One region of the Pseudoalteromonas sp. OF7H-1 genome, then DNA from elsewhere that is predicted to be linked to it. Evidence: predicted binding sites of a transcription regulator. Region 1 holds the regulator's gene; each other region holds the start of a gene.
What was found. The regulator ArgR, encoded in region 1, controls arginine synthesis, uptake and breakdown. The targets are predictions, from matches to a motif close to ANTGAATANNTATTCANT.

Region 2: a site for ArgR is predicted at 1,309-1,326, ahead of argC (N-acetyl-gamma-glutamyl-phosphate reductase). Genes of this name have one in related genera too.
Region 3: a site for ArgR is predicted at 1,027-1,044, ahead of MHN30_RS05900 (aspartate aminotransferase family protein). Genes of this name have one in related genera too.

What each region holds. Positions count from the first base shown of each region.
Region 1 is NZ_JAKRFX010000001.1:118,107-120,315, forward strand. It holds gene MHN30_RS00515 (OB-fold-containig protein) at 1-289, opposite strand, end outside; gene argR (transcriptional regulator ArgR) at 692-1,159, opposite strand; gene mdh (malate dehydrogenase) at 1,401-2,209, shown strand, end outside.
Region 2 is NZ_JAKRFX010000028.1:36,349-38,557, reverse strand. It holds gene argB (acetylglutamate kinase) at 1-199, opposite strand, end outside; gene argC (N-acetyl-gamma-glutamyl-phosphate reductase) at 196-1,206, opposite strand; gene argE (acetylornithine deacetylase) at 1,383-2,209, shown strand, end outside.
Region 3 is NZ_JAKRFX010000003.1:389,568-391,776, reverse strand. It holds gene MHN30_RS05905 (HDOD domain-containing protein) at 1-767, shown strand, start outside; gene MHN30_RS05900 (aspartate aminotransferase family protein) at 1,125-2,209, shown strand, end outside.

The sequences.
Region 1 (2,209 bases):
AAAAAATGCCATTGCCTAGTAGGTAAGCAAAAAACTGTTGCACATAAATACTGATAATCCAGCCCAGCGCGATGATTAAACTCAATGAAATACTCACAGGGACGCCGCCAAAAGCGACTTCCCAAAAAGAACCAGAGCTTGCGCCTTCGGCTTCAATATCAACATCGCCTTCTAAGATATCGATATCAGCAAAACCGAGTAAAGCAATTAACCAGAACAACAGCACTATCAGTAATAGTGTTGAAAAAATAACAGTGGGAAACGTAAATGCAGTATTTAAAAATTCCATTGCTGATCCTAGTTCCTTGTATTTCCTTTTAAGCGGTTAAGTCAGTGAATTGTCCACTCAGCGCCGCAAGGTGTCTTTGTGTTTATCAAGCGGTGAGTTCCGCATCATAGAATGTGAGATGATTGAGTGAAGCGAATAGCGTTCGTGTCCGGTAAGACGGAGACACTGTAGGAAACAAATCCGAGAAGCTAATCAATCAGCTTAAAAACCATCCATGCGTAGTGAGAAAACCTCACATGCGTTTCTAAAGTTGCCACAATTAGACATATTATGTCAAACGTTTTTTGCTGTAAAGATAAGCAATTTATTCTGTTTATCGTGATAGTGGGGAAGCGTGTTCGTAGAAGCTAGAGTATCAGAGTATGTGCTAACCTGTGAGTTAGCACCGATAAAAATAATAGACTAAACGTTATCGAACAGGGTTTTTACTTTATCTAAAGTAACGTCGATTTCAGATACTTTGGCAGGGGCAATAAAAATCGTGTCATCGCCAGCGATGGTACCTAATACGCCATCTGCGGTACCTAATGAGTCAAGTAGCCTCGCAATTAACTGTGCAGCACCGGGACTGGTTCGAATAATAATCATCATTTCGTTGTGCATAATATCAACGACTAACTGACGCAAAGGGCTTTTTGCTGTTGGCACGCTCATTTCAGCGGGTAAGCAGTAAACCATTTCTTGCTTAGCATTACGTGTACGCACAGCACCAAACTTGCTCAGCATGCGCGACACTTTGCTCTGACTGACGTTGTCAAACCCTTGTTGTTTTAGAGCATCAACAATTTCACCTTGAGAGCCAAAGTTTTCTTCTTTTAAAATGGCTTTAAATGCTTTGATCAGTGCTTCTTGTTTTTCTTGCGGCTGCATAGTCTGTCTTCTTTTACGGCTAATCTTTAAATTCTACACAAAACCGCCGAGATTCCCAAATTTGCGCGACCAAAATGGCAGTCGTAAAGCATAAGTGTACAAAGTGTCGCGATCTTTACACTTTTATTTAAGACATTAGTCAAAAAATCTCGAAAATAACCGTGATTAATTTGTGTTTAACAGCGCTTTTCATTATCTTTACTGCACACTCAATTCCACCTTCAAATTATGGAGAATTCAAATGAAAGTTGCTGTATTAGGTGCCGCTGGCGGTATCGGTCAAGCTCTATCTTTATTGCTTAAAAATGGTCTTCCAGCTGGCTCTGAGTTAGCGCTTTATGACGTTGCACCTGTTGTACCTGGTGTTGCAGTTGACTTATCTCACATCCCAACTGCGGTAAAAGTAGCGGGTTATGGTAAAGACGACCTAGACCCAGCTCTTGCTGGTGCTGACGTAGTGCTTATCCCAGCTGGTATGCCTCGTAAGCCTGGTATGGACCGTGCTGACCTATTCAACGTTAACGCAGGTATCATCAAGACACTTGCTGAAGGTATCGTTAGAAGCTGCCCTAAAGCACTTGTTGGTATCATCACAAACCCAGTAAATGGCACGGTACCAATCGTTGCTGAAGTGTTCAAAAAAGCAGGTACTTATGATCCAGCTCGCGTATTCGGTGTAACAACGCTTGACGTTATCCGCGCTGAAACCTTCATCGCAGAGCTTAAAGGTCTAGACGTTGCTGAAGTTAAGATCCCAGTAATTGGTGGTCACTCAGGTACTACAATTCTACCTCTACTTTCTCAAGTTGAAGGTGTTGAGTTCACTGATGAAGAAGTTGCTGCACTAACGACTCGTATCCAAAACGCGGGTACTGAAGTGGTTGAAGCTAAAGCGGGTGGCGGTTCAGCTACACTTTCAATGGGTGCAGCAGCAGCACGTTTCTGCTTCTCGCTAGTGAAAGGTCTACAAGGTGAAGAAGTACTTGAGTACGCATACGTTGAAGGTAACACAGGCGATGCAACATTCTTTGCACAGCCAGTTATCCTTGG
Region 2 (2,209 bases), on a different contig from region 1:
ATCCTTGATGTTTTGCAGTAGCAAAACCGGCATCGGTCAGCCACTTATCAACCAGCGCCCCGCCACCATGAACAATCACAAACTGCTTGTGTGGTGCATCCTGTTGAATTTGCTTGATAGCTGAAAACAATGCTTGCGCTGCACCCTCTTGATTCAACACCGCACCACCTAGTTTTATCACCCAAGTTTGTTTGCTCATGCTACTACTCCTAAACCTTGATAATGCTCAAGTCCCGCCGCCAAGTTCATACACTGTAATGCTTGGCCTGCAGCCCCTTTAAGCAAGTTATCAATCGCGACCACTACAATCAGTTGATTGCCCTTTTGCTGCCAACCAATATCAACAAAAGGCTGATTTTCAACGGCTTTGATTGATGGGAGTTGACTCCCCTTTAATCTGATCAGCGGCTCATCGGCAAGCACCTGGTAAGCGGCATCAACTTGATTTGGTGTGATATTTTCTTTCAGAGTGACGTAGATCGTTTCCAAGATACCACGCTTAAAGTTCCCTAAATGCGGCGTAAACAACACTGGGTGTTCAAGGTATTTTTCTATTTCTGGACTATGTCTGTGCGTAAACAAACCGTATGGTGCAAGAGATACTTCGCAAAAGTGTGTGGCGACATTCGCTTTTCTACCTGCGCCGGTAACACCAGAAACAGCATTAATGATAACTGGCTGCTCTGTTATCAGATCAGCTTGTTGTAATGGCTTAAGTGCATTGAGTGCCGCAGTCGGATAGCAGCCCGCGACCGCCACTAACTTTGCCGTTTTAATAGCATCGCCATACCATTCAGCTAACCCGTATTGCGCTTGCGCTAACCAGTCTTGATGTGGGTGAGAAAAACCGTAGTAAGTTTCGTAGTCTTCATTGCTAGATAAACGGTAACCTCCAGATAGGTCAAAAACCCGTTTGCCCATCTGTAAAAATACCGGTGCAAGTTCTACGCTAACTTTGTGATCCGTGCATAAACACACATAGTCCGATGATTGCTCTATCAACGAAAAAGCTTGCTCATTTAAGGGTTGCAGCTCAATATCTAGCAAGCCCGAATATTCTGGATATAAATCGCTGATGAATTTGTGTTTGTCTAAGCTTTGCTCAGATACAAAGCAATGCGCAAGTGTGAAGGCAGGATGCTTGGCAACCAGCTTAGCAAGCTCAGCGCCACTGTAGCCGCTCGCTCCGATTATAGATACTTTCAACATAGTGTTCTCAAGATTAAAAAAGTTTGATTAGGATTGGTTCTGCTAGTTGTTGAAGTCAAATCGTCGCATTGCTGTCCCAAAATATATTTATGCTAAAAAAGTGAATTGATATTCACTCTAAACATCTTTATATTTTTATGCAAGAACTTTGAATAAGTATTTTAGGAATTTTTATGAAATTGCCCGCTTTTATGGAAATGTATCAGCAACTGATCGCCGCGCCATCTATCAGTGCATTAGAAGACAGTCTCAACATGAGTAATCAGAATGTGATCCACCTACTCGCACAGTGGTGCGAAACGTTAGGATTTACTGTCGAAGTAACAGAGCTTGAACATGCAAAAGGAAAATATAATCTAATTGCAAGACGAGGTAATGGCGATGGTGGATTAATGTTGGCCGGCCACACGGATACCGTTCCCTTCGACGATAGCCGCTGGCAATTTGATCCTTTTAAATTAAGCGAGCAAGATAATAAATTATATGGTCTTGGAAGTATTGATATGAAAGGTTTTTTTGCTTTCGTATTGAATGCAATCTCAGAGCTTGATGAATTACAGCAAAATGCACCTATCATGATTTTAGCCACCGCCGATGAAGAAACCACTATGGCTGGTGCTCAGGAAATCGCAAAACATCCAAGCTTGAAGCCGGCGCGCTGCATTATTGGTGAACCCACTGATATGGTGCCGGTATTTACCCACAAAGGCCATATGACGACCGCCATCCGCATCGTTGGTCGTTCAGGTCATAGCTCAGATCCAGAGCGCGGCTTAAATGCCATTGAAATCATGCATCAGGTGATTGCAAATTTATTAAAGTTAAGAGAAGAATTAAAGAATAAATATTCAACTCCACATTTTGCTATTCCTTACCCAACCTTAAACCTTGGACACATTCATGGCGGCGACAACGCCAACCGTATTTGTGGCTGTTGTGAACTGCATATTGATATGCGCCCTTTGCCTGGTTTGAGCATCAAAGAACTACAAGCCATGCT
Region 3 (2,209 bases), on a different contig from region 1:
GTCGTGAGCTGGTTTCGCTAGTCAACTTGCCACAGTATCGCAAAAAAAACAGTAAAGGCACGTCCATTAAGGTCGACACGCCGGCATTAGCATTAAGGTATTTAGGCCTTGAGAACTTGCAAATGGTGATCCCGACAATGGCGGTAAGACACTGGATGCCGCATGCTACAGAACCATTTGGCTTAATGAAGCGTAAATTACGCGAGCTGAGCATGAGCACAGCCATTGCGGCAAAAGAGCTGGCACCATTTTTTGGGGTAAAAGAACAGCATGCGTTTACTTTAGGCATGTTACTAGAGCTTGGGAAAGTGGCCTTGATCCGTCTTTATTTACGCACCTTCGAAAAAGTGTGGCAAGCCAAGGTACAAATAGCACGAGACAAAAAGCAAAAAGACCTACACACCGCATTAATGGAGTTATCTCCTGATCCATTATTTTTACGTAACTTGTTGATAGAACATTCGGCAGAGATATCACGTAAGCTAATTGAAAAAATGGAGTTACGTTATTTGCCCTTTAATGCCGTCATGGAAGAGTATGCGCAAACTTATCTACCAAATGCGCATAAAAACATTGCCGACCCATTACCTTTGACACAAGTGATGCAAAAAGCCTATGGCTACGCACAACTACTTGTTTTAAAAGATAGTCAGTTAATTGAAGATGACGAAGCCGAGATTTTGCTCAATCATTTAGAACTTACCGAGGAAATGCGTCAGCAATTGGCAAAATGTGCGTTCCATAACCTGCAGTTGACGATTTTGTAAAAAAAATTGAAATTTTTTTTGCGACTATTCATTCAAAACCTAATCTTAAATGATCTGTGCAAGGCTGCACGGGGCTTGCTTTGCCCTAAATATCTGCCCTAGATAGTTATTCACTTGAGTTGAGAATATATGTTAAACCCTTGAATACTAAGGGCTGAGAACGTGGTATAAGTGAGACAAATGGCGCTTTTTCTGGAATAATGAGCGTATGAATTTTGTGCCATCAAGGGGCGGGTCAAAATACATAGCACCGAATTGGTGTGAATAAATATCCTATCAAGTGGCGGCAACGCGCCGACCTCCAAAAGGAAATGACTCCTTGTTTGCACTTTCACTCACCAAATATGAGGAAATAAAATGACTATCAATCGTGAATTGTTTGACGACGTAATGGTACCTAACTACGCACCTTCAGCGGTAATTCCAGTGAAAGGTGAAGGTTCTCGAGTATGGGATCAGGAAGGTCGTGAGTACATCGACTTTGCTGGTGGTATCGCAGTTAACTGTCTAGGTCATTGTCACCCAGCTTTGGTGGGCGCGCTTAAAGAGCAAGGCGAGAAAATTTGGCATCTGTCTAACGTGATGACTAATGAGCCTGCACTACGTTTAGCGAAAAAGCTAACTGATGCGACGTTCGCAGAGAAAGTCTACTTTGCAAACTCTGGTGCAGAAGCGAACGAAGCGGCGCTTAAGTTAGCACGCCGTTGGGCACTAGATAAGTTTGGTGCTGAAAAGTCGCAAATCATCTCTTTCAACAAAGGTTTCCACGGCCGTACTTTCTTCACTGTAACTGTAGGTGGTCAAGCTGCATACTCTGATGGCTTTGGTCCAAAGCCGGGCGACATCGTTCACACAGACTATAACGATTTAGCGGCATTTGAAGCGCTTATTTCAGACAACACTTGTGCCGTGATGATGGAGCCGCTACAAGGCGAAGGTGGTATCATTTCACCAACTGCTGAGTTTGTAAAAGGTGTTCGCGAGCTGTGTGACAAGCACAATGCGCTACTTATTTTTGATGAAGTGCAAACTGGTGTTGGCCGTACTGGTGACTTGTATGCATACCAAGGTTTAAACGTAACCCCTGATATTTTAACAACGGCTAAAGCGCTTGGCGGTGGTTTCCCTATCGGCGCGATGATCACAACAACAGAGATTGCTGCGCACCTAAAAGTAGGTACTCATGGTTCTACATACGGCGGTAACCCGCTGGCGTGTGCGGTTGCAGAAGCGGCATTTGACACAGTAAACACAACAGCTGTACTTGATGGCGTAAAAGCAAAAGAGCAGCTGTTCCGTGAACTACTAAACGACATCAACGAAAAGTACAACGTATTCACCGAAGTACGTGGTAAAGGTCTATTGCTTGGTGGTGTAGTCACTGAAAAGTACGAAGGCAAAGCAAAAGAATTCTTGGTTGAAGGTATCAAGCAAGGCGTGAT